Regions from separate parts of the Pseudoalteromonas sp. J2K-J979 genome, predicted to be linked through region 2. Evidence: riboswitches for the same ligand, from Rfam matches in the RefSeq annotation. Region 2 holds a riboswitch; each other region holds the start of a gene.
The links. A riboswitch is a leader RNA that binds a small molecule or an ion and turns the genes downstream of it on or off. The one in region 2 is predicted to bind cyclic di-GMP.

Region 1 (10,800 bases), on a different replicon from region 2:
AGTATGGGAGAAAAATTAGAAAAAAACAATAAGACAAAGGCATGGACAAAAATTATAACAAGCTGATTTTTAATATTAAAGTAACTGTATGGCCTAGATTAGCTTTTGACATCAAACAAGAGTTTGATTTTTTTACTTAAAGTCAAAATATCATTGGTACACTTAGGTAAGATCATTACGCTATCATCGCCCGCAATGGCTGCGAGAATATGAAATTTTTTACTTTGTTTTTCAAGCACACGCGAAACAATATCGGCGCCACCAGGCAGCGTTTCAACCACCACTAAGGCTTCATTAGCGTGAACACCAACCACCAGCTCATCTACTTCTGTTTCTAAAGTTGGCATAATTAGCTCACGCTTAAGCACATAGACAGCTTGGCCTTGAGCATTCTTTATACTGACCGCACCAATCTGATTTAATATCCGGGATATTTGCGGCTGACTGACATTTTCAAAGCCGCGCTCATCCAAAAAATATGCAAGTTCGTAATGACTACGGATCTGTTCCGTTTTCAATAACTCTTTAATAACTTGAACAAGCGGGCTTTGTTTTTTCATCTTATCGATTCATCGCATCTATCAGAAATGCAGAAAGGGCCGCGCCTTCTTTTAGGGTCGTTTCTGAGCTTACTTTGCCTTGCAAAGAGCTGTCAGTAAAGGGGGCAATTTCCATCATATCAGCCCCTGTGATCGGGAAGTGGGCATTCAGAGCATTTAAAATTAACATGGCTTCGTCTGGTGTCATGCCATCATATTCTGGTGTGCCCGTTGCTGAAGCATACTTTGCATCAAGTGCATCAATGTCAAAACTCACATAGAGTTCATCGACATTATCAGCTTTGAGCTGCGCAATCACTTCATCAACAATAGACTGTGCCCCTTTCTCTCGGATTTCTTGCGCCCAATGTTGCTTAACGCCAAACGTTGATTCCCAATGTGATTTTGATTTACCACTTGAGCGGATTCCAAATTGAATCAAATGATGCGGTGCCGGTAAGAATTCAAGTATATGCGTGCACCAAGAACCGAAACACAAATCAATACCTAAGCGTTCAACCAATAAATCAGTATGCGCATCAAAATGAATAATCGCGGTGCGGATCCCGCGGTCACGTTTTGCTTTAAGGTACGATTTGGTTAGTGGGTAGCTGATTGAATGATCGCCACCAATCCCAAAAATACCTTTATCTGGAAATTGTGCGTAAAAATCATCACAAACATCTTCTGTGATTGACAATGGGCTCACAAAGAAGGCTGAGTCTTCATCTTGATACAAAGCTTTTTGACAATTTGCGATTGTGCCTTCATTTAAATATTTATCATGTAATAAATGTGGGATGACACGTACATCACCTAAATCAAAGCAACTTGTTTGTGGTTGCTGCTCAATCAGCGTGCTTCTTAAAAACAATGGCCCCCAATTTGCGCCACGTAAAATACCGCCACCGCAATCGGAGCTAATTCCGAGTATCGCAGCTTTATGTTTACTCGTTGGTAATTGCTCTAACGATTTTTGCCATAACACATCAATGTTATCAGTTTGACCATATAGTTTTTGATGTAATGCCGCTTTTCGTTCTTGTGCAGTATTGACTGTAAATACTCCATTTCCAGGCGGACATAAACACTGTGAGAATTTACTCTTAGTTTCTAACCAATCACGACTCATAACTTGCTCCAATTTTAGACATACTCTCAGATTCAAAAGTACGATTTAATTCGACTATTTATGCAAAACAAAAAGAATTAAAAAAATATGCATCTTGCACTGATTGTATAAAGACAGCTCAATCTATAAATGTGGCCCGAATCAATAGCAAGCTTTAAACACATATAAAATCAGTCACTTATGATTATTCCATTTATAAAATTTCTAACACACGAGACTAAAATACTTTGCATAAATAAGGCTTAGTTTAGCAATATACTGGAATGGCTTTGCTGTCAAACCGACGTTTTTTTTCGATCCACAATAAATGACTGACTATGCGATTGCGCTGCATAAACTTGTGTTAACTGATAATTACTACTGTGAAATATTTGCAGAGCTTAAAATTTACACTAGAGTTTATATGACAATTTTATGACACCCAAACCAAGGAGCGGTTATGTCTATCAAACGTGTATTTTTATTACTCTCATTGTTAATTTTAACTGCAATGGCGTGTATGGGTGGATTGCTTTGGTATGAAACAGGTAGCATTGCCGAATTAGGCAATGATCTCACCTTAAGCAAAAAGCTAACCAACGACATGCTGATACTAAGAAGGCACGAGAAAGATTTTTATTAAGAAAAGATGTGAAACATGTCGAAAAATTCGAACACCGCTCTACGCTCTTAGCGACTCGTCTGAATAAACTAGAGAAACGCCTCTCCTATTCACCTCATTTAAAACATCAACTGAGCATCGCTAAATCTAACCTACTGAAATAAAATCAATTATTTAATTCTCTCGTGAATATTGATAAAGATATCGGACTAACAACCGGATCAGGTCTTAGACTCGCGTTCTATCAAGCCGAGACTGAACTCAAAAATCAAGTGATCGATAGTGGTGATACTCAAGCAATTGCAAACATGGTGAGGTTAGTCTTACTCGAAAATGATTTTCTGACTAGTTTAGATTTATCTGTCAAAAACCAAGTCGACGAACAATACCGAACTGTCAAGGTTGCTTTTTCTGACAATCAAATACAGTCTGACCGTGCATTAATAAAACTTGAAACAGCAGCCAGTCATTTAGCTCAAGCTTTAAAAAATCGAGGCTTGAATGAAAACTCTGGCCTAAGAGGTGAATTAAGAGCCAGTATCCATCAGTTTGAAGGCCAACTAGGTCAGCTTTCGAATCAATTACACCAAACGATTAATGAACATTTGGTCAAAACCCGTACAAAAGGTCTCAGCCTCGCTGGAATATTAACCTTTGCTATTGCCAGCCTGCTCCTATGGCAAACATATCGTATTACACGACGCCTAAAACAGGCTAACAATAAAATGTATGATATTAGCCATGGTGGTGGAGACTTAACCAAACACATCGATTTAAAGGGCAAAGATGAAATCACTGAGTTAGCACATTGTGTCAATGAGTTTATTGACACAACAGCCGATATAGTCAGAGAAATCAAACACAAAGGCGAAACTGTCGAGCTCGGCGCTCATCACTCTGTCGAACTAACTAAACGCTCACAACAGGCCATTGAAGAGCAAAAGAATAACACATTAGCTGTTAAACAAGCCGTCAGTGAACTAGTTCAAGCAGTGCAGTTAATTGCAGAAAACTCTGCCAGTGTACAAAGCAGTGTTACGTTAGCTGATATGAACATGGATAAGGGTACCCAGTTAATGACTGAAGCCTCGGACAATATGGCAATATTAATAGGGCATACTCACCATAATGGTCAGCTTATGACAAACTTAAGTCTAGCAAGTAGTGAAATCGAAAGTGTCACCAGTGCCATTCGAGAAATTACCGAACAAACAAATTTTCTTGCCCTCAAAGCAGCCATTGAAGCGGCTCGTGCTGGTGATACCGGCCGTGGTTTTGCTGTTGTTGCCGATGAAGTCCGCACATTAGCTAAACGGACACAAGCTTCAATAGTCGAAATAGAAAAAATGATTGCGACATTACAGCAATTAGTAAAAGAATCAGCAGCAGCGATGCAAACCAGTTTAAATTTAAGTGACCAAATGAATGTGTCGATTGCCAGTTCACAATCAAGCATGGTCGATAATAAGCACTCAATGGATCAAATTCGTCAGATGGTGATGCAAATCGCCAGCGCGACTGAAGAACAAATGTACACAGTGAAAGGGGTCGAAGCTGCAACAGTGAATATTTCGGTCTGCGCAGAACAGCTTTTTATTGATTCATGTGATCACTGATCTAATTGCGAAAATTTGGAACGTGATGCCCATAAAATGCGAGAAGATGTCGCAAAACTTATCGTTTAATTAATAAAACACATACTTCTTCTAAGGATCACACCATGTTCTAAAATTGGCAAGCCGTTGTGATCCTTCCTTTTTATTAACTGGCCTAAATAAAGGTCATTTTCATATCAAATGAGTACGCACCCGCCTATTTAAAGCAAGATAAAGCCCCTTCAAAGTTTCTAAGTGACGATAGATCAGGACATTAGTCCTGTACGAAAGTCATCATAAATTTTAACAATGACTACTTATATTTTTACTTATTCACTAATATTGGATTGAATGTATCATCAATTGATTTAATCAAGTTCAATACAATTAACATTCAAGGGTCGTTTATGAACACGGTTTTTCACTTAGGTCTAGATAAAACGGATTTACAAGGCGCTACTTTGGCAATTGTCCCTGGTTGCCCTGATCGTGCCTATCGAATCGCCCAACAAACTAAAAATTCAACGTGTTTAGTTAAAACCCGTGAGTTTCATGCTTACCTAGGTCAATTATCAGGTAAAAATATCGTGATCTGCTCTACCGGTATCGGAGGCCCATCCACGTCAATAGCAGTCGAAGAGTTAGCCCAACTAGGGGTCAACACATTTTTACGTATCGGTACAACTGGGGCGATTCAACCGCACATCGATGAAGGTGATATTTTAATTTCAAATGCTTCAGTAAGACTCGATGGCGCGAGTCAGCATTTTGCGCCTCTTTGCTTCCCTGCCGCCTCTGATTTTTTTACCACTCAAGCACTCGTTCATGCCTGCAATACTCACAACATTGCTTTCCACATTGGAATTACGGCTTCTTCCGACACCTTTTATCCTGGTCAAGAACGTTATGATACTTTCTCAGGTTATGTGCCAAAATCATTACAAGGAAGCTTTGATGAGTGGCAAAAATTGGGCGTAATGAATTATGAGATGGAATCTGCGACCTTATTTACCATGTGCGCATCACTGGGTTTAAAAGCCGCATGTGTTGCTGGTGTATTGGTCAATCGTACTCGTCAAGAAATCCCGACTATCGATCACGTTGCGATAGAAAATAAAACCATCAAAATTGTCCTTGAAGCTGCAAAACACATAATTTCACAGTAAGCCTATAATTTAAGTCTATACTCATTAACAAGTACATTCCGCTCGGAATTGTTAATGAGTCGATGCTTTTTACATGGCCTTGTATGGATAGCCATACTTATTACCTTTATTACTTTAATTAATCTCGGTGCATCTTGGGCCGACTGCGAAGAAGTAATTTGGTTTGGCCTCTACATTTCATTTTTTATTGAAATTTGTAGCTGTATCAAAAAGCCGCTGTTTGTTTTATCTTTTTCTATCTATAGTTTTGGGTTGTTTCTTGACATTGTTGATGCATTTTTTATCGACTCCTTCCCTATAATCAATGTAATTGACACTCCCATTAAACATGTCGGCTTGATCCTAATTTGTTACTGTTTACTTCAGATAGCAAAAAGCCGTTTTAGTAAGATTGAACAATTACGCATTGAAATAGACCGCCGTATAAAACTTGAAAAAGACTTACGATTTTTTGCCTATCACGATGAATTAACAGGTTTATTTAATCGACGGGCTTTTTTCGAACATTTCGAGCAACAGCACTTTGAGCAAGCCTACCTTTATTATTTTGATTTAAACAATTTCAAAAATGCCAATGATAAATTTGGTCACCATATTGGTGATGAATTATTGGCTACATTCTCGCACACTCTCACCCATCTGTATCCAAATGACAAAGCCTATCGCTTAGGAGGCGATGAGTTTGTGTTGATTAGTCGTGAAATCATCGAAGATTTAGAGGCATTTAAACATCAGCTTGATCAGCCGTTAATCAAATATATGGTCTCCGTCAGTGTTGGTATGCAATGCCTAGAATCAGGAGATGATCCTGACCATGCATTGCATTTAGCCGATCAGCAAATGTATATAGACAAAGAAGCGAATCGAAGCCGCTATATTGTTAATATGTTTGATTTTCAACCTTAGACTTGATGATATAAAGCAACAAGATAGAGCGGAATAGTAAACCCAAAACTATCTAACACGGCTTTTGCAACACCCGTTTGATTTTCTTGACCTTTTATTTGAGCTAGGTAAACAGCCTTAACGGTTGTTTGGTCAAATTCATGCCCTGCTAAAACCAGCTGGCTAATTGCGCTTTGCAATGGCGATAAGCTTGGACTATATGCGGCATTTTCTGCATAACGGCCATAAAACTTACTGCCATCGTGGCAAACAATCATACAACTGGCATAATTACCGGTGTACGGGACATAACTGTACTCGGCATGTTTAACCAATTGAGAAACTTTAAAGCTAGTGTCTACTAACTTTAAGCTTGCTGGTTGGTGTGACATCAGAGCACTGTGATTCTCTAATTCTTTAGGGCCAAAAGGCATAGGTAAAAATGCACTAAATGGGTGATGCTCGCCATTCAGACTAATAATCAATGACTCTGCATCGGCCAATTCATTGATAAATTGTCGGCAATAGCCACACGGCGCATCGGTGATGGCCAATTTTGAAATACGGTTTGCACCACTTAACCAAGCATTATTTATCGCTGCCTGTTCCGCATGAACGACAAGACTAAGCGCCTGGGAAGGAAATTCAAGATTTGCACCAAAGTAAAAATCTGCATACCCATCTTGATTCGGTTCACCCGCGGCGATTGCGCCAACATTGAACTGAGAAATAGCGGCGCGAGAAAAACTCGCTGCAATAGGAAGAAGTGCTGCCATTAATTCATCGGAATTAGTATTGAGCTGAACGACCCATTGCGCGATTTCGGCGGCTTTAAGCACACCATTATTGGCCTTCACTTGTGAGAATAGCTCTGTCAATTGCTGTTCAGAAAGAAGCGACTCTGCCAGTATTTGTTCTTTACACATATTATTGTTGTCATTTTTAAAATGGCCAGACAGTTTATGTGATTTTAACTGGTATTTAAACCAATTATGCCGCTTTTTCTAACCAATTTTTCGCTTGTTTAAAACATTCGAAATTTTCAGCATTTAATGAAAATCGTTTCGCATTTTGTAGTAATAAATCATGTAAATAGCCATCAAAGCCGACCACACGAGCAACATAAAACCCGGCCAGTTTATCTTTGATAGCTAACACTACATCAATCACTTCTACTGCAGCATAGCGATGGCGCAGTTCGGTCACATCAATCAATAATTTACTGCATTGGCGCTCTTGTGCATAACGAGTGATGACAGTGTAATTTCGAATGACATCGGTTGACGTAGCTGTGCCGGTTAATTTAACCAAAACAAGATTTAAGGATTCATCGTAACTAATACTGGTGATGATATCTGACATAATTTGCTTAAAACCTCTAAAACGAAAACAAAGGTGGATGGCAAATTCAAAGAAGAGAAAGTAACAATGTTGCTCGGTAGCCCAGCTATCTTAGGTTTCCCCTTAGATCTGAAGCTTTGCGTGAGTATTTTTTCAAATACCTTGCCTTTGACTTGCAAGGTCATAATACAGGCAAACATTTTAGAGTCAATACTCAAATTCACTGCCTATTATTCAGTATCGACTCTTTAAGACTGCGGCTGATGCACAACAATCTATCGTTTTCCAAAAAAATCAATATCTAAACGACTACTTCGCCTCTATCACCTCATTCATGTTGAGCTGAAATAAAGTTCATCGATATCGAATTAACACAATGGCGAATATTTTTATTCGTTAATGCTTCACCTTCAAAAACATGGCCTAAATGGCCCTCACAGTTAGCACAGACAATCTCGATTCGCCGACCATCCGCATCAGGTACACGTTTCACCGCTCCAATAATTTCATCATCAAAACTTGGCCAGCCACAATGTGAAATGAATTTATGCTCTGATTTGTATAACGGCGCATCGCAACGTTTGCAAATATAAAGTCCTGGCGCCATTAAATCAGTGTATTGACCAGTAAACGGACGCTCCGTCCCTTTTTGTTCAATCACATACTGCTCTTGCGGTGTTAGTTGTTTAAATTGACTCATGGTTGCCCTTCTGTTTCGAAGCTGCCTGCATATTAGGCAGCTCTGACTATTTAACGTGATTCACTTTTAACCCGTATTACGCATACCTGCAGCAATGCCAGCCATCGTAATCATTAACGCCTGATTGAGAGCACTATCATCTGTATGTGGTTCGGCTCTCGATCGGCGAAGGAGTTCCACTTGCAGCACATTCAGTGGATCTGTGTAAGGGTTTCTGAGCTCTATCGATTGTTGCACCCACGGCTGTGCAGCCAATAAAGTGCGGTTATCACAATATCCTTTTACCCAGTCAATTGCTTGAGTTAATTCAGTACGTAGCCTCTGGCCTAACTCACTCAACTGTGGACTGACAAGATGTTGATCATAATGTTCACTTAACCAAGGATCGGCTTTACAAAACACCATTTCAAGCATTTCGATTCGCGTACGAAAAAAAGGCCAGTCTCGGTTCATTTTTTCTAACGTCTCTTTACCAAAGCGACTCTCTGCGGCTTCTAATCCGCTCAGAGCGCCAAGCCAAGCAGGCAACATGAGTCGATTTTGACTCCACGCAAATATCCAAGGGATTGCACGCAAGCTTTCGACTCCACCATCAACTTTACGTTTTGCGGGCCTTGAGCCAAGTGGCAATTGCGCTAATTCTTGCTCCGGGGTCGCACTTCGAAAATAAGGTACAAACGACGGTTCTTCATTCACAATGCTGCGATAATGCGCGCAAGAGCGCTCACTGATCAGTGCCATCACCTCTTGCCAAATCGGTTCAGGTTTTGGAGGAGGCAGTAAGTTATTTTCAAGCACCGCACCGGCATATAATAGTAAGCTTTGCTCTGCAACTTGTGGTAACCCAAACTTAAAACGGATCATTTCACCTTGTTCAGTCACCCGCAGACCTGACTTTAACGAACCTGGAGGTTGCGAACGCAAAGCTTGTGCCGCCGGTGCGCCACCGCGACCGACAGTACCACCGCGACCATGAAATAAAATTAACTCGATATCATGCTTTTCTGTAAATTTAACCATTTTATCCATGGCTTCATATTGTGCCCAGCCTGCAGCCATCATGCCCGCATCTTTAGCTGAATCAGAATAACCTATCATCACATATTGCTGATTATTCACTTGTTGCAGATACCAAGGGTGATTAAATAGCTGCTCGATGACGTTTGGTCCAGCATTCAAATCATCAAGGGTTTCAAATAATGGGGCGACTGGTAACACATAAGGACACCCTGATTCCTTGAGCAATAAATGAACTGCTAATACATCTGATACAGTTCTTGCCATCGAAATAATGTAAATACCAAAGCGTTGACGATCCGTATTAGCGATAACCTTACACGTATCCAATACTTCTTGCACTGGGGCGCTGGGCTGCCAATTTTTAGGAATTAATGGCCGCTTTGATTGTAATTCACTCAATAAAAACTGTTGCTTTTGAACTTCGGTCCAAGCGTTATAATCGCCCAAATCTAAAAAGGTCGTGAGTTCGGCTAGAACATCACTGTGGCGTTCTGAATCTTGTCGAATGTCTAATTTACTCAGGTATAATCCAAAACAATGAATCCGGCGCAGCACATCAAGCAACAGACCATCTGCAATTTGGCCCATTTTGCAGCCATGCAAGGAGCGATAGCATAACTCAATCGGCGTTTGCAGTTGCTCGATATCGGTAATTAAATCTCGCGCATCGCTCTGATGTCCCTTTACTTTAGCGGTTAAATGATGCTCAGTTTCACGTAATTGATCTCTGAGCTTGCCTAATATATGTCGATAGGGTTCGTGTGCGCCTTGGCTCAATGTATGAAGAGCTTCATCACACTGGTTCATAGACAATTCACCGCTGAGTGTATCAATGTCGCGTAGATATAAGTTAATTGCCATCCAGCGACCTAAATCAAGCACTTCTTCAGTGACTCTAGCAGTAACAAATGGATTACCGTCACGATCGCCTCCCATCCATGAAGTAAACTGAACCGGACTGTAGTTTAATGGCAAAGAAAAGGAGAACGTTTGATCCACTTGAGCCGTAAAATCACGAATAAAATCTGGGACTGCTTGCCATAAGCTGTTTTCAATCACGGCAAATCCCCACTTAGCTTCATCAACAGGTGTGGGTCGTTGCTGGCGAATTTCATTGGTATGCCAAGCTTGGCAAATTAACTGCTCTATGCGGTTAACTAAATAGGTTTGCTCTGAAGGTAATAAGCTATCAAGTTCAAGTGCACCGAGGCATTCATTCATCTGGCGATGTTTATTGACTAACGTTCTGCGTGTAATTTCGGTTGGATGGGCGGTTAAAACTAAATCTATGTGTAAATTCAGTATGGCATCTTGTACATCTTTAGCAGGTAAATTGGCGGACTTAATCTGCTGTAAAGACTCAATTAATGGATGATTATTTTTATCGTTTTGGCGTGAAATCGTATGAAATTGCTCGGCGACATTGGCTAAATTCAAAAATTGATTAAAGGCACGTGCCACAGGTAACAGCTCATCGTCGGTTAATTGATGTAATAAATCAATCAATTCTTCGCGGCTGTTTCCTTCTTGATTTCTAGACGCTTTGGATAATGCTCGGATTTGCTCAACCTTGGCTAAAACCGCTTCTCCTTGTGCTTCCTTAATCGTCTTACCTAATAACTGGCCTAATAAATTGACGTTTGACTTTAATGCACTGTAATCACTCATTCCGTATTCCTAAACAATAAAGATACAACCGAAAATACAGAGCTTTATCTTTTGAGACAAGCTATTTTATTGAATAAGAAAGATCGATTTTATAGTTCACTCGTAATGGTTAAAGTGATTAATACAGCAGCGAGGTTTAATGAAACAGTTTAC
Region 2 (10,800 bases):
CGCGAGCAGCATAATAACGACAAAAATCAACGGCTTCACGAACTTCATCTACACCGTCTTGAGGAATTTTACCGGCTTCTTTAATACAAATAGCGATCAGTTCATCACGATGACGTTCAAGGATATCGGCTGTGCGGCGCAGAATGTCTGCTCGCTCTTGAACTGGAGTTTCAGACCAGTCAGCAAGTTGAGCCTCGGCCTTTTCGATTAATTGGCGCATTTGAGTCTCATCTTGCAATGCAATATGGCCAATGATTTCGTTGTGATTTGCCGGGTTTTTAACTGGTAGTGCACCAGCTGGAATACTTTGTTCGCTGATCAAGTTGTCGCTTAACCATTGATCTAAATTCGCTTTGAACGGTGTGATATGGTTAATATCAGTTAGGTCAATGCCTTTAGAGTTCGCTCGTTCATCACCAAAAATGTTAATAGGTAAAGAAATTTGACCATTGTATTTATTGCTTAAGCCTTGCAGGGTTTCAACCGGATCTGGTAATAATGATTCAACAGGTTTGCTTTCATCAACGATGGCATTAACAAACGATGAGTTAGCGCCATTCTCAAGTAAACGGCGGACTAAATAAGCAAGTAAGTCTTCATGCTGACCGACAGGCGCATACACGCGACATTGTACTTTATCTTGTGTCACAATCTGGTCGAAGAGTGATTCACCCATGCCATGTAAACGTTGGAACTCAAACCCTTCGCAGTCGCCTTTAGCCACTTCTAAAATTGTCGCTGCTGTATATGCATTGTGTGTCGCGAACTGAGGGAAAATCACATCGCGAGCTGCCATTAATTTCATTGCGCACGCTTTGTAAGATACGTCAGTGGTTGCCTTACGTGTAAAAACAGGGAAATGCTCTAAGCCATCTTTTTGGCTGTTTTTGATTTCGCTATCCCAATAGGCACCTTTAACAAGACGGACCATCAGTTTGCGTCCAACACGTTGGGCCAAATCAACTAACCATTCAATCACAAATGTGGCACGTTTTTGGTAAGCTTGAACGGCTAAACCAAAGCCATTCCAAGTGCCTAAATCTGGATCAGAGAAGACAGCTTCGATAATGTCTAATGATATATCTAAACGTTCTGCTTCTTCGGCATCGACTGTAAAACCAATGTCGTAGTCTTTAGCTATTAAGGCTAAGGCTTTTAATTTTGGTACTAGTTCTGTAATGACACGCTCTTTGTGAGTGAATTCATAACGGGGGTGAATAGCAGATAATTTAACAGAAATACCTGGGCTTTTAATCGGGCCGCGTTTATTCGCAGCTTTACCGATGGCGTGAATTGCATTGACATAACTTTGATAATAACGATCAGCATCCGCTTGAGTACGGGCACCTTCACCTAGCATGTCGTATGAATAAACATAGCCTTTTTGTTCTTTTTCAATCGCACGCTCAATCGCTTCATCAATGGTGCGGCCCATTACGAACTGCTTACCCATGATTTTCATTGCGTACTGAACAGACTTACGAATGACAGGCTCACCTAAACGACCCAGTGTTTTTTTCAAAACACCAAATTGATCATCTTTGCTTTTATCTGAGTAGTTGACCATTTTACCAGTGAATAGTAATCCCCAGCTTGAAGCATTAACAAATAATGATTCACTGTTGCCTAAATGAGAGCTCCAATCACCATTCGCTAATTTATCGCGAATTAGGCTTTCTTGAGTTTGTTTGTCTGGCACTCGAAGCAATGCTTCGGCTAAACACATTAATACAACCCCTTCTTCGGAAGATAAAGAAAACTCATTGAGCAGGGCGTCAACACCGCCTTGTCCTTCTTGATCTTCACGAATATTGACAACAAGTTGTCGGGCGCGCTCCCAGGCACGGCTTCGAGCCGTCACACCCACTTCTGCAAGTGGTAAAATATAATCAATTACTTCATTTTCATCGATGCGATAGAAGTCGCGGATCTTCTGTCTGATCGGACACTGTGTAGTTAAATCACCGTTATAAAGCATTGCAAACCCTCAAAAATCAAAAATGGAGCCAAACAAATTAAAGCCGCATTCTATATAATATACATCAGAACATGCTGGTTAATTTTGCCAAAATACCGTAAATTACAGCGCATATTTAGTTTTTAACAGCATAAAATACTGCCATGAGCCAACCGAAAGTCAGCCGTGCATTAGATCGCATAGACCTCGCTATTTTAGACGCGTTACAAAAAAACGGAAAATTATCAAATGTGAACTTGGCAAAAGAAGTTAATTTGAGTCCGAGTCCATGTTTAGATCGAGTTAAACGCCTTGAAAAAGACGGGTTTATTGAAAGCTATCGCGCGGTTTTAAATGCTGAAAAACTTAATCAAGGTTTAATGGCCCATGTCCAAATCACTTTAGCTAAATCAACCACCGATGTGTTCAAAGACTTTAAAAAACATATACTCACAATTCCAGAAGTCGCTGAGTGTGACATGGTTGCAGGTGGATTTGATTATTTGTTAAAGATACGGGTTGCGGATATGGCGCAATATCGAGAGGTATTGGGTAAATTAGTTGATATCCCAGGTGTGGCGACAAACTACACATATATGATTATTGAAAAAGTCAAAAAAGATGCCGGTCTATTGTTGTAAACCAAAATAAAAAAGCACCAGCGGCGCTTTTTTATTGGAATAAATGACTTTTATGCCCAGCCATCGTGACGTCTGCGACGTGATAAAATAAGCGTAATAATGATACCAAACAATAGTCCAGTAAAAGCAATCGCCGCACCATACATTAATAATTCTTTTTTCTCTTTTTCGCTATTTTGTATTTGTTGTTGTGAATGCTGCTGATTTTGTGCCAGTGCATCGGTTAGTTTTTGTCTGAGTTGTGCATTTTGTTGCTCAAGCTGTGTATTGGCTTCTTGTAATTGCGGAACGATATCAGCATTGCTAGCAAGTAACTGCTCATTGGTCATTAGCTTATCTTTTAACGCCACAATTTCAACGCTCATACCGGGTTGCTTGGTAATAAAACGCTGATCGACCCATCCTGTGCGACCTTTGTCATCTTTAACTTGTGCATAACCTTCTTCAAGTGCCAACTGGCTCACTTTAGTTCCTGCTGTAATTGATCCTAAGATCCGAAAGTTTTTACCTGCACCTGCATGCATATACACATATAAATCATCAATAATATAAACGCTTTGGTCTGTGGGAGTGTTTTCTGCGTCTGTTTCTGCTTGCGTAGCCCATGGTGTTATGGTTAATGCGGCAATAAATAATAAATGTTTAAACATCCCAAACCTTTGATAATTAATTATGATTGTTAGCAAACAAATAGTATGAATTTCCCACTGTAATAGCAAGTTATCGAAGCAATGAGTCTCGTTTGAAGGCAATTTAAGTAAAAAATTTGCAATCTGCCATCGGGATAGTTATTTTGAACACTTCTATGAATTAATAAAAAGCTATCTAACCTCTATGGATACAGAGATAGAACTGAAATTTCTCGTTTCAGAAAAAGTGATAACCCAATTACCCGCGTTAATTACTCAGTTTTCCAAAAAAGTAACGAATTACCCCGCTCGCAATTTACTGAATGCGTACTTTGATACTCCTAGCAGAGAGCTTCGCGCATTGGATATTGGCCTACGTACACGCTGTTGTGATGATGAGTGCGAGCAAACCATCAAACTAGCAGGGCAAGTTGTTGGAGGCTTGCATCAACGGCCAGAGTATAACCTTCCATTAGAAAATAAACGCCCAGATTTACAGGCTTTTCCTGAGTCAATTTGGCCGCATGGTATGCAAGTTAAGTCGATTAACCCTAGTTTGTACCCGATTTTTAGTACTCACTTTATTCGTCGAACGTGGCTGATCGAAACAGACAATGGTTCGGAAATAGAGGTGGTGTTAGACAAAGGTGAGATTAATGCTAGTGGTCAAATAGAAGCAATTTGCGAAGTTGAAATGGAACTTAAAAAGGGTCAACGCAGTGATGTGTTTGCTCTTGCTAAACAGCTGATTAACTGTCAAGAAGTGCGGTTAGGTTTATATAGTAAAGCTGCGCGGGGATATATGCTTGCAGACAAAAAGCCCCTAAAAGCAGATAAGTACATCAATTTTGTGCCTTTGAAGTCAGATATGAATCAAGAGCAGGCGTTTAGCGCGTGTTTAAACTATGCGATAGCCTTTGTGCAAAAACACGAGCAGTGTTATTTCGAGGATGCCAAGTTTAAAACTTTAAAACGCATGATTGATGGTATCAGCTTAATTCGCCATGCATTTTGGTTGTTTGAAGGTGTTGTTGATAAGCACAGCACTGAACATTTACGTCAAGAATTAAAATGGCTGTTACACAGCTTTTCATGGGTTGAAACGGCGATTCAAATTAAGACATTCACATCAAAGAAGCATGTTTTTTATAAAAAAATAAGTAAAGCTCCGACCCTTGAGAGTATGATCACTGATTTAAGACAACAACGACCGCGAATTGCAGCCATCAAAGCAATTTTTCAATCTCCACGTTATAACAATTTGATTCTCGATTTAACGACATTTTTAGTGGATCGGAAGTGGCGACAAACGTGGTCAGCGGGCCAAGAACTAGCAGCACAAGAAAAAGTGGCCGATATTGCCGCACGGTTATTTGAAAAAGATTGGCAAGAAATGAATACGCTATTTCCTGCTAGTGATGAGTTTACTTCTCAAGATTACTTAGCGCAAAAACAGCATTTACAACGTAATTTACTCAGTGGTGCATGCTTAGGTGCACTATTTTCAAAACAAAATCGCGATGAGTTTCGCAGTCCTTGGTTTGATATCATCGAAGGAATTGATGAATTAAGTACATTAGATTATTTAAAGCAGTTATGTGATCAGCAAGAAGATGATGACTTATTACAAATTCAAACATGGCTTGGGCAAAAAACAGATAACCTAATAGCCGCAATGGAGCAAAGTCGGTTGGTTACACAAAAGCAAGCTCCTTACTGGCGTTAAATTACGTCCGAGTTTATATGAAACATCTGCTTTTTTGCGGCTTTGTTTGTTCAAAGCAACTTGATTGGTAATGTATTTTTAAAAAGAAGGGCGCTCTATCTGCACCCTTTTAGCTCTCAAATATTTAGTAGTCGCCTCTGGTTCTCTTTTCACTATTCAGTTTTTAGGAAACCAATTATGAGTTATTAAAAGGCGCAAAAATATATTCTCCACATTTGTCTCGCTTAACACCGATTAAAAAGCTTAATTTAGTGATGCCCTCAAATTAAAAAAGTTAAACCTAAAAAGTACTTAGATCTTTTTTTGTAATCCCAGACTAAAATACTAGTAAAAAAGTTTAATTTTGCACTTGCGCTAATCCTTTTGTTGTAATAAAGTTGTCTCAGAAACTAATGATTAGTTACTAACAGAGCGAATTTACTAAGAGTATATTCGTTAAGTAAATAATTCAGAGTCTATATATTGTGAGCTAGAAAAGGGCAAGTTAAAGGAAACTTTAATACGCAAAGCTACCGGCCTAAAGATTTTTATCCAAGGCAGCGGGGTTGCCGAGGCGATGAACATACTCACTCCTCCACCTATTCGTATAATTTCAATATTGAGATGGCTTCTGAATTATCAATTTTGTGGAGGTACAAAATGATTTTCTTACCAAAAGCTATTTCTCGTTATTTACCAACTTTTACATTACTTGCAGCTGCTCCTTTTACTAATGCATTTGCAACGGAGTTAACAATTTCTTGGTTTGATAACTCAGATAATGAAGTTGGATTCATAATAGACAGAAAATTAGAGTCCGACTCTATTTATCAGACCCTAGTCCAGTTACCTGATAATACATCAGCCTTTAAAGACACTGAAGTTGTTGAAGGTGAGACTTACTGCTACAGAGTTAGTGCTTACAATCAAGCTGGGCAAGCTATTTCTGATGAAATGTGCGCTGAGGCATCTTCATCAGAAGCACCAATTGATCCAACCTTGCCACCTGTAGAAGGGGGGGGGATTGCAGCCGTTTCCTATGAGCTAATCTCTAAACCTGAAGCGATCGAATTATCAGGTAAGGAATTTTATAGTTTTAAAAGTGGTTATACATATAACTCAGAATATAGTAGTGAGGCTATTGATAACGTGGCTTTTGATATAAATAGTGGCTCATTGAAACGTTATGATAAAGACTTTTTTATCTTTAAGGATCATGGGAGTGAATTAGAAAATGGCTATGCTCACATGCCGTTTCATATTGATAATTCACTAGAGTTTACACTTACAGGAAATGGAGCTTCTCAGACGGCAACACTTTATATGATGGCAGGTGTTTGGGATTCTGAAGTGACAAGTTTTAGTGTGACTGCTGGCTCAGAAACAACGAAAATAGAGATACCGAAAGGGTATCGGTGGTATTACGTGGCCGTGCAATTTGAATATAAAGAAACGGTCACAGTTAAAGTTAATCCAGATACTTCAGTTGGTGGTTATAGTAGTGTAATGTTTGCTGGAATTGTTTTAAATAACGAATCTAGTGGTGCCACTGCACCAGATTACTCATATGCTTCTCTTCAATCAGTCGATTTGTTAACTAATAAAGTGATTAGCATCGAAGGGTCTAAATACGTAACAGCTTCAGGTCATGTATTAAATGAATCCGACTCATTAGCTCAAGTTAATTCAATTAACTATGAAGGAGAAGGAAAGCTAAGAAATAGTTACTTTAGCATACAAAGTGGTGATGAAATATCAGCTCTAGAGCATTGGAGTATGGACTGGAATGTCGAGAATGAAACATCAATCCAACTTTCTAGTGAATTAAATCAAGTAAATTTTGCTAGTGTATATATTTTTGCTGGAGCCTATTCAGATAATTCAGGTTCATTCACCGTGAGTATTAATGGAGTAGATGAATTGATTGAGTTACCGAAAAACAATAGGTGGTACTATATAAAGCTCGATGTTGAATTTGAAGGAAATGCAGAGATTTTAATAAAACCAGTTGGAAATATTGAAGGTTATAGTCAAGTTGCATTTGCAGGAATTGCTTTACAGTAATGAATTTGAATAAAAAAAACCCGCTAAAAGCGGGTTTTTTTATTGCTTACTAAGGTTCGGTTTAAGCTTTTTTGTTACGACGAGCCGCGCCAAAACCAACTAAACCAAGACCTAATAAAGCGATAGTCGCTGGCTCAGGAATAGTCGAAGAAGAAAAGCTAAATTTTCCACCTTGACCTAAACCATTAAATCCTTGAGTTGAGAAGCTCCACTGACCTGAAGTTGATTCATAACCATTACCGTGGATCATACCTGAACCTTGAATAATGGCATAGTCAGCTTTCCCGTTATTATCAAAGTCAACCTCTTTATTAACTAAGATATCCAGTAGATCAAAACTAAAACCAGCCACTGTCCACAATTGAGTTGTAGGCGTAGCTACAACAAAAGGATCTATAAAGTCAACCGTTTGACCGATAGCGCTAGAGAATGAACCTGATGTTGTTGAAGCTTCAACTTGCGGATTAAAAAAGTCAATTTCAGTAATTGAGCCACCGCTAAGTTTTACAATAGCACCACCTGTGAAGTCAATTTGACCCGTAATGGCTTGCAAAGGCGTTGAAACTGGGTTTGCAAATGCAGAAGAGGCAAATAGTAAAGTTGCAGAAGCTGCGATTGTAGTAAATAAGTTTTTCATTTAATTCCCTTAAAGTACGTCTAGATTAATTTCCCCCTGTACAAGCAATACCTGTGCCAACTTTTAGTGTGTTGTTTTTTATGGGTTTTTTTATGTTATTTAATGAGGGTGTAAGTTTGTTCGACATTTTCGATACACATTTTTAATGTCGAGTTCATGATAAAGGGTAAAAAAGAACAGAATAAAAGCAGATATTTCTTACCCTATATTATTCTAGGTTTTATTTATACCTGTTTAGGATTGCGTCTTATAGCTCCAAAACCAATTAATCCAATCCCGAATAATGCGATAGTGGCGGGCTCAGGTATTGTTGATGAAGAAAAACTGAACTTACCACCTTCACCTAATTTATAACCTTGAGTAGAAAAGCTCCATTGTCCTTCAGTTGAGTTATATCCTGTACCATTTATGGTTCCTGTTCCTTGAATAAATGCATAATCTATATTTCCATCATTATTAAAATCGACAACTTGATTGGAAACAATGTTCAATAAATCAAAAGAGAATACACCCACACTCCATAACTGTGAAGTTGGGGCTGAGACAGAAAATGGATCGATAAAGCTTACTGCTTGACCTATGGTACTTAGAAAAGATCCGGAAGTGGTTGAACCCTCAACGGTTGGTGTTATGAAATCAATCTCAGTTATAGAACCGTTGTGTAGGGTAATAAAAGCTCCTCCAGTAAAATCAATTTGACCTGTTATATCCTGAAGAGGAGTAGAGAGTGGGCTTGCAAATGCACTTGCAGAGAGTAGTCCTGTAATACAGGTAATCGCTTTAGTTAAATTTTTCATGTTATTCCTTTATTAAAAATTAAACATTAAGTTGATGCCCTAACTTCCTAGGCATATTTTTATTTGCATATAACAAGCCAGTAATTTATATGTATATAAAACAATCAACTGTGGTATTTAATTGCAATTACGCCTTATTTTTGTATGTTTTTTCGACAATATTAATTTGGGAAGTTAAACAAGCCGGAAAATGAGGCTGCCATAGTATGAAAAACTATTTAACTTGTTGATAAAATTTAAATAATTGCTTAATTCTTCAGTGTTTATTATTTTTGGTGGCTTGTGGTCAAAAATTTTATTCACTATAGTGCGGAATCACTTTTAATAGGTGTAAGGGTGAATTTATATTTTTAACATTTAAATTCAAGTGGTTAGTGTTTGTCTTTATCTTTAGTGTGATATTTATTTTATGCTTCTTTTTAATAGGAAGAATTTTGAGAATAAATGGAGTGGATAAAAATGTATAAAAAAATACTCTATATTTTTTATGTTCTTAGCTTACTTTTTGCTTTCAATTTATTGGCGGCTATAAACTTAGTTTGGAAAGATAACTCTGAAAATGAAAGTGGATTTATTGTCCAAAAAAAAGCAATAGATGAGGAGTTGAACAAGTATAAAACAATAGCTGTTTTACCTCAGGGTTCAGAGAGCTATCTCGATCAAGAGGTAACAGAATCAGGTAGTTACTGTTATAAAGTGGGTGTTTTTAACGCCGCAGGCCAAGTGTTTTCTCCACAGTCTTGTATCGATCTTGTAACGCCAGGAAGCCCAGAACCAGAATCACCAGAAGTCCGATTTTCGCACCAGTTTATAACGAATGTCTCCAATGTCGAAATATTTAACAATTCACTTTATAGCTTTAAAAGTGGGCTTCCCTTTAATGATAATAATCCAGTTTCTTCAATCGATGACATTAATTTTATTATAAAAGAGGGGGCATTGACGATCCCAAACATTGAAGATTTTCAGTTTCTTTATGAAGGAAATGTTATTGCTGGTGGGTATGCTGCAGTGGAGTTTAGTCATAAAAATAGCTTGAGTTTTAAACTTAACTCCACAGGTAAAAGTCAATTAGCAACGTTATTCTTAAAAGCTGGAGTATGGACAGGGAAGGAAGTATCTCTCATCATCAAAAGTGATAGTCAAGAGTACAGAATTGTCATCCCTAAAGGGTATAAATGGCACGATATTGCGCTAGATATAGTCTTTAGCAAGAATGAATTTATATCAATCACTCAGTCGGATACTATAGCAGGGTACAGTGCTGTAATGTTTGCAGGCCTAATTGTACAAGCTAATCCTGAAGTAGAATCATCAGAATTTTCAGGTGTTAATTTTATGTCTAATGCACCTATTGATGTCGATAACTATGAATATGCTACAGCATTAAACATCAATAAAAATGAACATTTCAGCTCTGTAAATATCGACAGTATAGAAGTAAGTGGTGTAGGTAAAATTCGCACCGGCGGTTTTGGTTTTGTTGACTTAGGTGAGATTCAGCCTCGATGGTCTGCTAAGTGGGATCAGAATAATGAGGTTTCAATTCAACTATCAAGTCATGACTCTAAGTTGCATACTGCAGATGTTTATTTTAGAGCGGGTAGTTGGAGTAGTGAAAAAAGTGAACTGTTACTTACTATTGACGGTAGATTGCATCGTATCCCATTACCAAAAAATATGAGCTGGCATCAGGGCAAAGCAACCATTGAATTTACAGGTTCTCCGCTCATTGAGCTGAAGCCATCAGAGGTTCGTGGTGGCTATAGTACATTTGAATTCATAGGTGTCACAGTTAAATAGCTTTTTTCATCTTGAATGGAAGAAACAACTTTAGAGATTTAGATTGATAAAAAAGGCCTAGGTTCGCTTTACGAATTTAGGCCTTTTTTACATCGTTTTTACTGACTTATTTCCTGCCAATGTTCTTTTATACTCGGATCTGTTGGGTTAAGTTTGTACGCTTGCTCAATAAATGTTTGAGCTTGCTCCTTAAACCCTGATTTATATAAAATCCATGCGTAAGTATCTAATACATTCGCGTTATTAGGAGCAATCTCTACGGCTTTTTTTGCAAGCTCGAGAGCTTTTATATTTTTCGTTTCATAATATAACCAAGCTAAGTTATTTAAGCTTGTTGGGTCATTAGGGACTGACTTTAAAAGGGTTTCATACATGGAAATAGCTTCATATTTATTTCCATTCGTTTGCTCTGAAATTGCTTTATTTAAAAGAGCCATGAGACTTTGGGGGTTCTTTTTCTGCCAAGAGGTGAGAAAATCATTAGCATTTCCTTTATCGTATGTATTTAAAACACTAAATAGTTTTTGTGCAACTCGATCACTATTTCCTCGCATCCATTCGTGGTTT
Region 3 (10,800 bases), 610 kb from region 2:
GCACCTGCAGCGATCAAAGCATCCATCCCAGAAGCGGATATTGGCTTAGCCATGCTTAGCTCTTTGGGTCTCACCTTTCCTTTTAATGTGATCATTGGTATTGGTCTCTACCACCAGCTCGTGCAATGGTAAGCTAACTCTCACCCAAAATTCACTTACACAACTGAAAATGGCTGACAAGGAAGGCGTCAGCCATTTTTACTTCACGTATCTTTTTTATTGGCGACTCCATCAATCATTTTCACTAAGTTCAACATATGATCAAATTTCGCATCTACTGGCTCAGCGACCTCATCACTTCGCGCTTTTATCTCTGCCAAACTTTGCTGTAATCGCAACATACTGTCTCGCAATGCGGCTATCATCGGACTTTCTTCATTCCCTGATTGAGCAAAAAAATCTCGCTCTGCTGCCAATTTGGAGTGGCTCAACTCATTGACTGCATCAATCATCTGATTGAGCTGTCCGAGTGTTTGTTCATCATTTAGCCATTCAGTAAAGCGCGATATAGACTCTTTTTCTAAGCGGGTTAACTGACTATTCTCTGGAGAAAATGGGGTCGTTTGGCTCAGAAAGGTCGTGGCTGCACGCTCGGCTAAATCAACTTGCACCATTGACGCAGCCAAACCATCTTCGCGTAAATACACGCCACTACGCTGGATAATGCCCAATTCCTGATTATGTTGATCTTTGAGCGTATAATGTGCGGCTTCACTGCCTAAATAAAGTGCGCCAACACCCGCTTGCGCTAACTGCGTCAATGTTTTTTGCCCGTGTGAGTCTAAATGCCATATTTGCAAGCGTTCAAAGACTGCGTCATTTTCATCGATCCAGCCATTCCCATCGTCATCATAATGAGCAAGCTCTTTAAACGCCTCGCCTGTTAACCCGCCGAGTAACTCTGAGCCATTATTAATGTCACCATCTTGATTTTTGTCCAGCACTAAAAAACCTGAGCCTGCAGCCGCAAAGGCTAAGGTTTCTTGTTGCCCATCAAGGTCAATATCAAAATCAAAACTCACCGTACTTAATTTGGGACCTTGCCCGGATAAATCCAGTACAAGTGGATCGTAGCGCAGAGGCTGTGTTTGCTGAGATAACTGTAGATTTTCTTGCTTAAAATAAGCCTGATCCATCTTCAAACTAAAATTAAAATCAATCTCCCGACCATCAGCCAAACTCACTTGGCCTTGAGCCTGAAACTGAAGACTACTTTGCTCATATTCTAAAAAATATGATTGCATGGTGAAATCAGCTTGGTGACTCATTGATTGTATATTTATTCCTGTGGAGCTTTGCGTGACCAGAGTCGAGGAGTTTACCGGCTCTGAGTTGATAGCTCGCACTGATATCTGTTGAGAAATCAAATTTGAAAAAAGCTGGCTGAGTTCATGCTCTTGGTGAACAACTTGCTGGCCTTGCGAGCCACTTACCTTACTATTACTCGATATGTTTTGCCGTTGGGCAGCCAATTCACGCGCTGAATAAGTGTACTCGGTCGCTGTTTGTGTACCTCGCTCTACACCTTGTTGACCAAACAATGTTGAAGGGCGACTCTGAAGCTCTGTTTGAGTTGCACGATAGGTATGCGAATCCTTCGCTAACTGTGTTGAGAGCCGATAAGTATCGATTTTCATATCAGGTTTCCTAGCTTTATCTGTTACCTAATACATCGACCGTTAAGGTTAAATATTGAGCTGTTAATCAAGGTGAAAATTAAATGGGTAGGACAAGGTATCAGGCCAATAATCGCTAGCAACATACACTCATTATCCGTTTGTTCTGTAAGATGCTAACCTACAACGAGAAAGCTTAAATTAAGGATGAAATTTGCTTGTTGTAGGTTTTTATTTGCCTTACGAATATCGTTCGTCTGTGTTTAGTACATTAATCCAATAAACCGATAAAAAAGGCCATCTCTAGTGCGCGTTCTCGCAAACTTTTAAAGCGCCCCGAAGCACCACCGTGGCCTGCATCCATATCAGTTTTAAACACTAAAACATTATTATCCGTTTTCATTTCACGCATTTTTGCAACCCACTTCATCGGTTCCCAATACTGCACTTGAGAATCATGAAAACCCGTAGTCACTAAAATATTTGGATAATCTTGGGCGCATATATTATCGTACGGTGAATAGGCTAAAATTGTCTGATACGCAGTGAGTTCATTCGGGTTACCCCATTCATCATACTCATTGGTTGTCAGTGGAATGCTTTCGTCAAGCATCGTAGTCAACACATCTAAAAAGGGCACATGACAACCGACCCCTCGATAAAGCTCTGGCGCTTGATTGACCACAGCCCCCATTAATAACCCACCCGCACTACCACCTGAAGCAAATACTTTATCGCAATGGCCATATCCCTGTGCGATCAGCGCACGAGTCACATCAATAAAGTCATTAAAAGTGTTTTGTTTGTGGGCTTTTTTACCTTGCTCATACCAATCACGACCGAGCATTTCAGAGCCGCGAATATGGGCAATCGCATACACAAAACCACGGTCAAGCAAACTTAATGCATTACTTGAAAAGCTCGCATCAATGGTGATGCCATACGCCCCATAGCCATATTGAAACAATGGATTCGTACCGTCTTTTTTAAAGCTATCTTTGCGATAAACTATCGAAACGGGCACGCGCGCACCATCTCTTGCTTCAATAAAGAGCCGCTCTGACTGATAGCGACTTGCATCAAAATCACCTAACACTTGCTGTTGTTTTAATACCGTTTGTTCGCCAGTTGCGAAATCAAACTCTAAGAGTGAACCAGGGGTCGTTAAACTTGAATAATATAGGCGTGCACATGTCGCGCTTGGTTCTGGGTTTTCAGCCATGCCTGCAAAATAACAAGGATCATTGAATTCAAGAGGAAAGGAAGTGCCATCTTGACGATAAACGATAAACTTTAATTGCCCCGCCTCGCGTTCGGTGACCACCATATACCGTTCGAACAACTCCACACATTCCAACATGATGTCATCGCGATGACCGATCACCTCTTGCCACAAAGACTGATCACCGATTTCAGATTGGTGCGCGGTCATTAAACGAAAGTTTTTCGCCTGCCAATTTGTCACAATGAAAAAAGTTTCGCCTAATTTATCCGCATCATACTCATGACCTTTTTCTCGAGGACATAATTGCACAAACTGGCCATTGCAATCGTTGGCATCCAACACCCAAGTATCACTGGTTTCGGTAGACTCTAAATCAAGCATGATTAATGATTCATCACGACTTTTACCCAGCCCCATAAAAAAGCTGGCATCCTGTTCTTCAAATACCAACACATCATCGGCTTGCTTAGTGCCAAGCACATGGCGATATACTTGATAGCCTAAGAGGGTTTTGAGATCTTTTTTTACATAAAACACGGTTTGATTATCGTTCGCCCACACCGCTTGCCCTTCAGTGTTTTCAAGCACGTCGTCAAGCAGCAAATCTGTGGTTAAATCTTTAAAACGAATTGTGTAAATACGACGGCTATCAGTGTCTTCAGAGTACGACATTAACTGATCATTGGGGCTAATAGAAAATTCCCCTAAGTCGTAATATTCATGTACTTGAGCCAAAACATTGGTATCGAGTAATAATTGCTTATTGCCCCCGAGGGCATCTTCTGAGCGATAATAACGAGCAAATTCGTCATCACCACTTATTTCAGAGTGATACCAAAACGCCCCATCTTTAACTGGCACCGTACTATCATCTTTAACGATTCGATCTTTAAGTTCATTGAATAACGCATCTTCCAGAACCTGGTGTTGCTTAAGTACAGAGTCACAATAGCGATTTTCGGCTTCTAAATGCTCGATAATCTGAGGGTTTTTTCGCTCATCATCCCGCATCCAATAATAATTATCGCATCGCGTATGCTGATGGTGAGACATTTCAAACGGTTTTTTTATCGCTATAGGTGCACTGATACTCGGGTTAGCCACAAACAATTTCCATACAGAAGATCAAATTGGCGCATATTTTAACGCAATCCATAAAAAAAGCCCGAGTTAATCAAGACTCGGGCTTTGGCTAAACCATCATAGAAATGGTTACTCAAGGGAAAAACATTATGAGAGAGCTATTAATTTTTACTCTAGCCGCTGCCAAGCTAACGGCCAATTTTTACCCACGCCGGGTTCATACTGTTCGTCCATGTGCCCTCCTAAGCGGCAAAATTCGGTATATGGCCATGGCCGACACATATAAATGGCATCAGTTTTACGATGATAAACACGATCGCCTGCGCGATAATCACTGCGGTATTGAGGAAAAATATAATCATACAACGAGTCCAAAATGACTTGTTGTCCTTTACACGTATCGGCATGCATAAAACGAACATCAACACTCACAATCCCGCTGGCTTGCAAAGCAAAAATACTGTTTTGACCATAACTTGGGATGATGCCAATTTCAGGGTAGTGCCGCCCCGCCTGCAACACTTTAAAATGTTTATTAATGTACTCGCAGAGTAGCTTAGGCCAAACATGAGGCTCTCCTTCACTCGCTTGAGCTACTTCATACTCAAACGACAGTTCAGGTAAATTACCTAATTGATCAAATAATGCAAAGTGAACTCTGTCACCTTTATTTAACCGATAATCCGTCACAAACGTATGAATAATATGCCAATCACCAGGTAATAAACCTGCCAATACATTAACCATACAAGCACCTTTTAAGGTTATTTTGTTTCATGCAACATGCCGCCAGCATACAAGTACACCTTCTAATCCTTTAATAACACGTGAGTTTATTTGGCGACCAAACACTAACAGTGCATGCACTGTGAAGGCACAATGAAGAACTCATTGCGGCAACCCCGCTGTCGTAGCCATGCAACAAGACATGACCGTAGATCGGAAGCTTTGCGTCCTAACCTTTCGATTAGTTTGCCAATATAAGCGCAGATCATAGCTTAAGTGCCATCAATATCAAACTAAAATACTACCGACAAAAATAAAACCACACTTTAGAACCAGCTAATGACCCCTTTCAACGCTATGAATCAACCCTATAATTGCATACAATAGACCAAAATAACAACCTATTGAGCATCCTATGCCGTTATATCCCCTGCTAATTGTGCGTATTTGCTTGTGCCTTTATTTACCCTTCGTATCAGCCGCTGACTTGCAACTCAATCGATACGGTTCGCCTTCTGCGATGCAACAGTTTGATCAATATGGTAATCAGCAGTTTAATCCTTTTTTCGATCTCGGTAGCTGGCATGGCTTTCTGCAACCCGCCACCACCAATGAATATGGTGGCTTTACAGGGCCAATGTTAATTGCTCAAGAATATGGCATCTTTATCGCCAAGCAACTCGAGCAAATTTCATTGCATCATCAAGACACCCAACGTCGTTTTGATCTAACAAACGCAAAGCACAGCATACAAACGTTGCCTGGCCAACTTATCCAGCACTACAAATGGCCAACGCTACACCTCTCCCTCACACTGCAGTTTATAAACTCGACCACTGCCTTAATTGAAACTCAGTTTACTAACCTCACTCAGTATCCACTGTCATTGAATCTGCAATGGCAAGGAACCTTACACAAGACATTTTCCAAAACACAAACGTACCAAGCACGCTATCCTGATTGGCAGATGCATTTTGACACAACACCCGACGTGCTTACGGTCAAGTTTTCTAAAATGAGCGCCCCTTGGCAAATGTTGTTTTCTGGCCAAGAGCAGTATCAAATTACCCGCTCTATCCGTTCTAAGACGCAGCTCAGCTCACAAAAAAACAGCTATCTCAGTCAGGCAGTTCTGGAGCTCCCTCCCCATCAAAGCAGCACAATTTATACTCAACAACGCTATATTCAACACCCTAATGAGACGCCCGCAGTAGCTTGGAAAAACATTACAGAATTAAACAACCAGCAACAAAAACGCTGGGCAACCTATCAGCAGCGCCTCAACCCTCAGTCTCAGATCCCCCTCGCGTTACAAACCAAAGCTGTTGCGACCTTAATGGGTAACTGGCGCAGCCCTCAAGGTGCTATTTTGCACGATATCGTCAGCCCTTCGACCACAGCCCGCTGGTTTAACGGCGCATGGGCTTGGGATTCATGGAAACATGCCTATGCCTTGGCCAAAATCGATCCTGAATTAGCTAAAAAGACCGTTATTTCAATGTTTGATTATCAAATCAGTGCACATGATCCAATTAGACCGCACGATGAAGGCATGGTAATAGATGCCATTTTTTATAATAAAGATCAGCAACGTGGTGGCAAAGGTGGCAACTGGAATGAACGCAATACTAAACCTCCATTGGCCAGCTGGGCTGTTTGGCAAATATACCAACAAACGCACGATCGAGACTTCATCACACAGATGTTTCCTAAACTGCTCGCGTACCATCAATGGTGGTATCGCAACCGCGATCATAACCAAAACGGCTTAGTTGAATATGGCGCCACCTTGCACCCACTTCAAACGAATGAACAAGGCGAATTACGCTTCACAGTCGATTACTTATCACCAATCACCAACCTTGCTTTAAGCCAGTGTGCACTGGAGTCTGCCACAGAATATTTTCGTTACCAATGTAGTGGTAACAACTTGTATAAACAAGTGCTAGAGGATGCGAATTACATAGCGTTAGATATCCCTGTTCAACATGGTGCTGGTTGGGAGTCTGGTATGGACAATGCTGCCCGGTTTGGTTTTATCAACCCAGAACAGCTCGCACGTTATGCCACAACCTTCCACCATGGCGACCTAAAAAAAGCCCGTCAAGACTGGCAAGTGCAGTTTTTACCCAACCAAAATAATCAGCAGCTTGTCGGGTACTCAATCAACCAAGAGTCAGTTGAACTCAATAGCTATTTAGCACAAGAAAAACGACTTCTCGCAAACATGGCGTCATTACTCGGCAACCCCCGCTTTGCACAGCAACTCAACACTGATGCCCGCACACTCACCGATAAAATTAACGCCTGCTTTTTTGATGCCCAAACTGGCTTTTATTACGACCGACAACTGAGCACTTTGTCATCCGACACCTTGTGTAGCGGCCAACTTCTCAGTCATCGCGGTAAAGGACCTGAAGGTTGGGCTCCTTTGTTTACTAAAGTGGCCAGCCCACAACACGCGCAACGCGTAGTTAAAAATATGCTCAATCCAAAAGAGTTTAATACTCATGTACCATTTCCAACCGCAGCCCTGAGCAACCCTGCCTATGATCCTAATATTTATTGGCGAGGCAGAGTATGGCTGGATCAAGTCTATTTTGCTTTAATCGCACTGCAAAACTATGGCTATTCGCAACAAGCTCAACAGCTATTAACACGGCTGATAAATCACGCAGAAGGGTTACTCGATTCGCAGCCGATTCGTGAAAATTACCATCCAGAAAACGGCCAAATGCAAGGTGCAACTAATTTTAGCTGGAGTGCTGCTCATCTGTTAATGCTAGCACAAGAGGTCAATTCACCCACCTTGCTGCCCGAACAAGTAAAAAATCAGTAAGCACTTACAATTAATTACAACTTTTCAATAGGGTGTCAGCGTATAATCGCGCGCTACACTCTATTAGTACATAACCAAACGCGGCCTCATAACATGAAATTCTATCTCTCACTTTTATTCAGCTTTTTTCTTGGGGTTATTCTCTGCTACAGTTATTTTTCTTTTTTGGGTGCCAATTCAACAACTGACGTCACCAGACCTTTTCACTCCAAAACAACAGAAACGCTCTCTCACTCCATCGAGGTCAATCCACCTTCTGAGTCTGAATCACTTAGCAATCGAGCCGTGAAAGCCAATATGCATCACTCTCACGAACGAGATGAATCGACTGATGACAACAATCACAATAATGCTGATAGCCAACAGCCCACAGGCACGGTTCCTGAACTCGACTTTACGGCTCTCGATACCCATTTTCAGAGCCTTGAGTTTGCAAAAGCAGCTGCGACCATTGAAGTCAATTTTGCTCTCACAGAAATCAGCCACACTTTATCTTTGACTGAGCAACAGTTAAGCGCACTCAGCACACTGCTACACGACAAAAATAATGCTGAGATCGAGCTTATGACACCGTATTACCAACGTATGGCCACAAATAACAATCCATTTTTATCCGCCGAACAAGACCAAATAGAACTTGAAGCAATCAACCTCGAACGCGATGCAATCCAACAACAATTCGAGCAACAATTAACTCAATATTTATCGGCTAAACAAATCGAAAGTTATCAAGCACTAGAAAAGCAGAAAATCATCCAACAACATGAACTTGAAAAGTTTTATAGCACACAAAGCTACTTTGCCATGTTGCCAGACCTACAAGAGAGTCAAAAGCAGGTCATCTTAGATATTTACCAACAAAGCTACCAACAAAACATGGCTAACTTAGACGTGAAACTTGGCGCATTTGGTACTGCTCACCGTCAGTTTTCTCAAGGTGAACACCCGATGCAAGCCGTTGAACCGCAAATTGAACAAATTTTAACGCCTGAACAATTAGCAAAAAAGAAACAGTTTGAAAACCTAGAAGCTGGGTACTAACACTCCAGCCGCTTATTTACATGCTTGTTGATATTGCTTTGGGCTTTGGCCGAACATCGCTTTAAAGCGACGACTAAAGTGACTCGGATCATTAAACCCACTATCAAAACAGGCTTGTGTCACGCTTAAGCCCTGTTTAATTTTTTTTGCCGAAAATTGTAGCCGCTGCTGCAGTAAAAAGGCCTGTGGCGTGCAATGTAAATGCTGCTTAAACATCGCATACAAGCGGCTACGACCCATACATGCCACTTTACACAGTTGTTCAATTTCGATTGGGTGCATTAAATTTTGCTCGATAAACTGCACCACAGCTTGCAACGCTGAGCCTGTAGGATCTTGTCGAGCATGGTGTAACAACATCTGTGAACTATTAAAGCGTAGCAATCGCACAATGAGTTCAGTAATCCCTAAATCAATCAGCATGCTTCTATCTGATGGTTCCTCAATAAAAACCTGACTTAGCTTGTGATACAAAGCTTGTGTAGCGGAGCTATTATCCAGCTGCATAGTCGAATACATTTGTTTAAAATCAGCTGTTTGCTCAAGCGCCATTTTATCAACGACCTGTTGAATTCGTTTGCTGTCGATCTCGATGGTTAAACAGGATGTTGGTTGTTGCCAGCTAGCCGTAGGGAAATCGATTGCGACCTGTTCACCTTGCGCAATAATGAAGCTCTGCCCGGGAAAAAAACGCTGGCCTACTTGCAAACTATGGTGATGCATCACTTTTTCGCCCTGAGTCATCGCACACAACATCAATTGCTCAGCACGAAATGGCACCGCCTTAGCCGCTTCGTAAGTATCATACACACACAACTGCACGTCATCAGCATTAAACACCGTACAGTTATCAATTAAGGTTTTGATTTTTTTATTATTAAGTTGGCTACTTCCGGTCAAAACGTGCATGGATTTTTCCTTTGTTACCTGTCGCTAGCATGGATGAGAAATGTACAAACAGTCAAGTTTTTTGCACCGAGCGACAAGTTATCGCCTTTGTTAGCTTCTAGTCTGGTAGGTCAAACAACACACAATTGGACACATAATAATGATTTATAAAAATCCAGGCCAACCCGGCGCTCTTGTTTCTTTCAAATCACACTATGGTAATTTTATTGGCGGTAAATGGATTGAGCCCGTTGACGGCCAATACTTCGACAATACGAGCCCTGTGACAGGCGAAATTATTTGTAAAATTCCACGTTCGAATGATAAAGACATTAACCTCGCACTCGATGCAGCCCATGCAGCTAAAGAAGCGTGGGGAAAAACATCCGTAACAGAGCGGAGCAACTTACTACTAAAAATAGCCGACCGAATAGAGCAAAATCTTGAGATGCTCGCCGTTGCAGAAACGTGGGATAACGGCAAAGCGGTGCGTGAAACCTTAGCGGCTGATCTGCCTTTATGTGTTGATCATTTTCGCTATTACGCAGGATGCATTCGTAGCCAAGAAGGATCGATTGGTCAGATTGATGAGCAAACAGTCGCCTATCACTTTCATGAACCCCTTGGTGTGGTCGGGCAAATCATTCCATGGAACTTCCCATTATTAATGGCCGCATGGAAACTGGCTCCTGCATTAGTAACCGGAAACTGCGTTGTGCTTAAGCCTGCAGAGCAAACACCTGTTTCAATCTTAAAGCTCATTGAAGTAATTGAAGATTTACTGCCTGCTGGCATATTAAATGTTGTTAATGGCTTTGGTAAAGAAGCAGGTGAAGCACTTGCAACCAGTAAACGTATCGCTAAAATCGCCTTTACTGGCTCAACACCTGTCGGGGCGCATATTCTTAAATGTGCAGCCGAAAACATCATTCCTTCTACCGTCGAATTGGGCGGAAAATCACCAAATATCTATTTCAACGATGTGATGGAACAAAGTGAAGAATACATTAGCAAATGCGTTGAAGGGGCAGTCTTGGCGTTTTTCAATCAAGGTGAAGTGTGCACTTGCCCGTCGCGTTTATTGATTCAAGAAGATATCTACGATGCTTTTATTGCCAAAGTGATCGAACGCACAGAGCAAATAAAACGGGGTAATCCACTGGATAGCGAGACCATGGTCGGCGCTCAAGCATCACAACAACAGTTTGATAAAATCTTAAGTTACCTTGAAATCGGTAAACAAGAAGGAGCGCAAGTTCTTGCCGGTGGCGGCATTGAAGCCATCAGCGATGATTTATCTAAAGGCTACTACGTACAACCCACGTTGTTTAAAGGCGATAATTCAATGCGAGTATTCCGCGAAGAAATTTTTGGCCCTGTCG

Region 1: linked by a shared signal. The riboswitch ahead of AC3KVK_RS17475 (hypothetical protein) and the one ahead of AC3KVK_RS13185 (hypothetical protein) in region 2 are both predicted to bind cyclic di-GMP.
Region 3: linked by a shared signal. The riboswitch ahead of AC3KVK_RS15940 (chitin-binding protein) and the one ahead of AC3KVK_RS13185 (hypothetical protein) in region 2 are both predicted to bind cyclic di-GMP.

Annotation. Positions count from the first base shown of each region.
Region 1 is NZ_CM200282.1:212,818-223,617, forward strand. Features, by position in the region: gene AC3KVK_RS17440 (arginine repressor) at 99-560, opposite strand; gene AC3KVK_RS17445 (arginase family protein) at 562-1,671, opposite strand; gene AC3KVK_RS17450 (hypothetical protein) at 2,111-2,293, shown strand; gene AC3KVK_RS17455 (methyl-accepting chemotaxis protein) at 2,458-3,888, shown strand; gene udp (uridine phosphorylase) at 4,275-5,033, shown strand; gene AC3KVK_RS17465 (GGDEF domain-containing protein) at 5,088-5,939, shown strand; gene cdd (cytidine deaminase) at 5,936-6,844, opposite strand; gene AC3KVK_RS17475 (hypothetical protein) at 6,909-7,280, opposite strand; cyclic di-GMP riboswitch class I at 7,353-7,436, opposite strand; partial or broken gene AC3KVK_RS17480 (methionine-R-sulfoxide reductase) at 7,603-7,959, opposite strand; gene ppc (phosphoenolpyruvate carboxylase) at 8,026-10,647, opposite strand; gene AC3KVK_RS17490 (thiol-disulfide oxidoreductase DCC family protein) at 10,787-10,800, shown strand, end outside.
Region 2 is NZ_CM200281.1:2,876,285-2,887,084, reverse strand. Features, by position in the region: gene putA (bifunctional proline dehydrogenase/L-glutamate gamma-semialdehyde dehydrogenase PutA) at 1-1,978, opposite strand, end outside; gene AC3KVK_RS13200 (Lrp/AsnC ligand binding domain-containing protein) at 2,122-2,598, shown strand; gene AC3KVK_RS13195 (TIGR04211 family SH3 domain-containing protein) at 2,649-3,248, opposite strand; gene AC3KVK_RS13190 (CYTH and CHAD domain-containing protein) at 3,433-4,953, shown strand; cyclic di-GMP riboswitch class I at 5,422-5,506, shown strand; gene AC3KVK_RS13185 (hypothetical protein) at 5,593-6,996, shown strand; gene AC3KVK_RS13180 (PEP-CTERM sorting domain-containing protein) at 7,058-7,633, opposite strand; gene AC3KVK_RS13175 (PEP-CTERM sorting domain-containing protein) at 7,858-8,430, opposite strand; gene AC3KVK_RS13170 (hypothetical protein) at 8,890-10,233, shown strand; gene AC3KVK_RS13165 (CDC27 family protein) at 10,332-10,800, opposite strand, start outside.
Region 3 is NZ_CM200281.1:3,481,702-3,492,501, forward strand. Features, by position in the region: gene AC3KVK_RS15925 (sodium-dependent bicarbonate transport family permease) at 1-132, shown strand, start outside; gene AC3KVK_RS15930 (SPM autocatalytic domain-containing protein) at 204-1,637, opposite strand; gene AC3KVK_RS15935 (S9 family peptidase) at 1,888-3,894, opposite strand; gene AC3KVK_RS15940 (chitin-binding protein) at 4,093-4,671, opposite strand; cyclic di-GMP riboswitch class I at 4,817-4,911, opposite strand; gene ygjK (alpha-glucosidase) at 5,066-7,489, shown strand; gene AC3KVK_RS15950 (hypothetical protein) at 7,583-8,530, shown strand; gene AC3KVK_RS15955 (AraC family transcriptional regulator) at 8,543-9,439, opposite strand; gene exaC (acetaldehyde dehydrogenase ExaC) at 9,579-10,800, shown strand, end outside.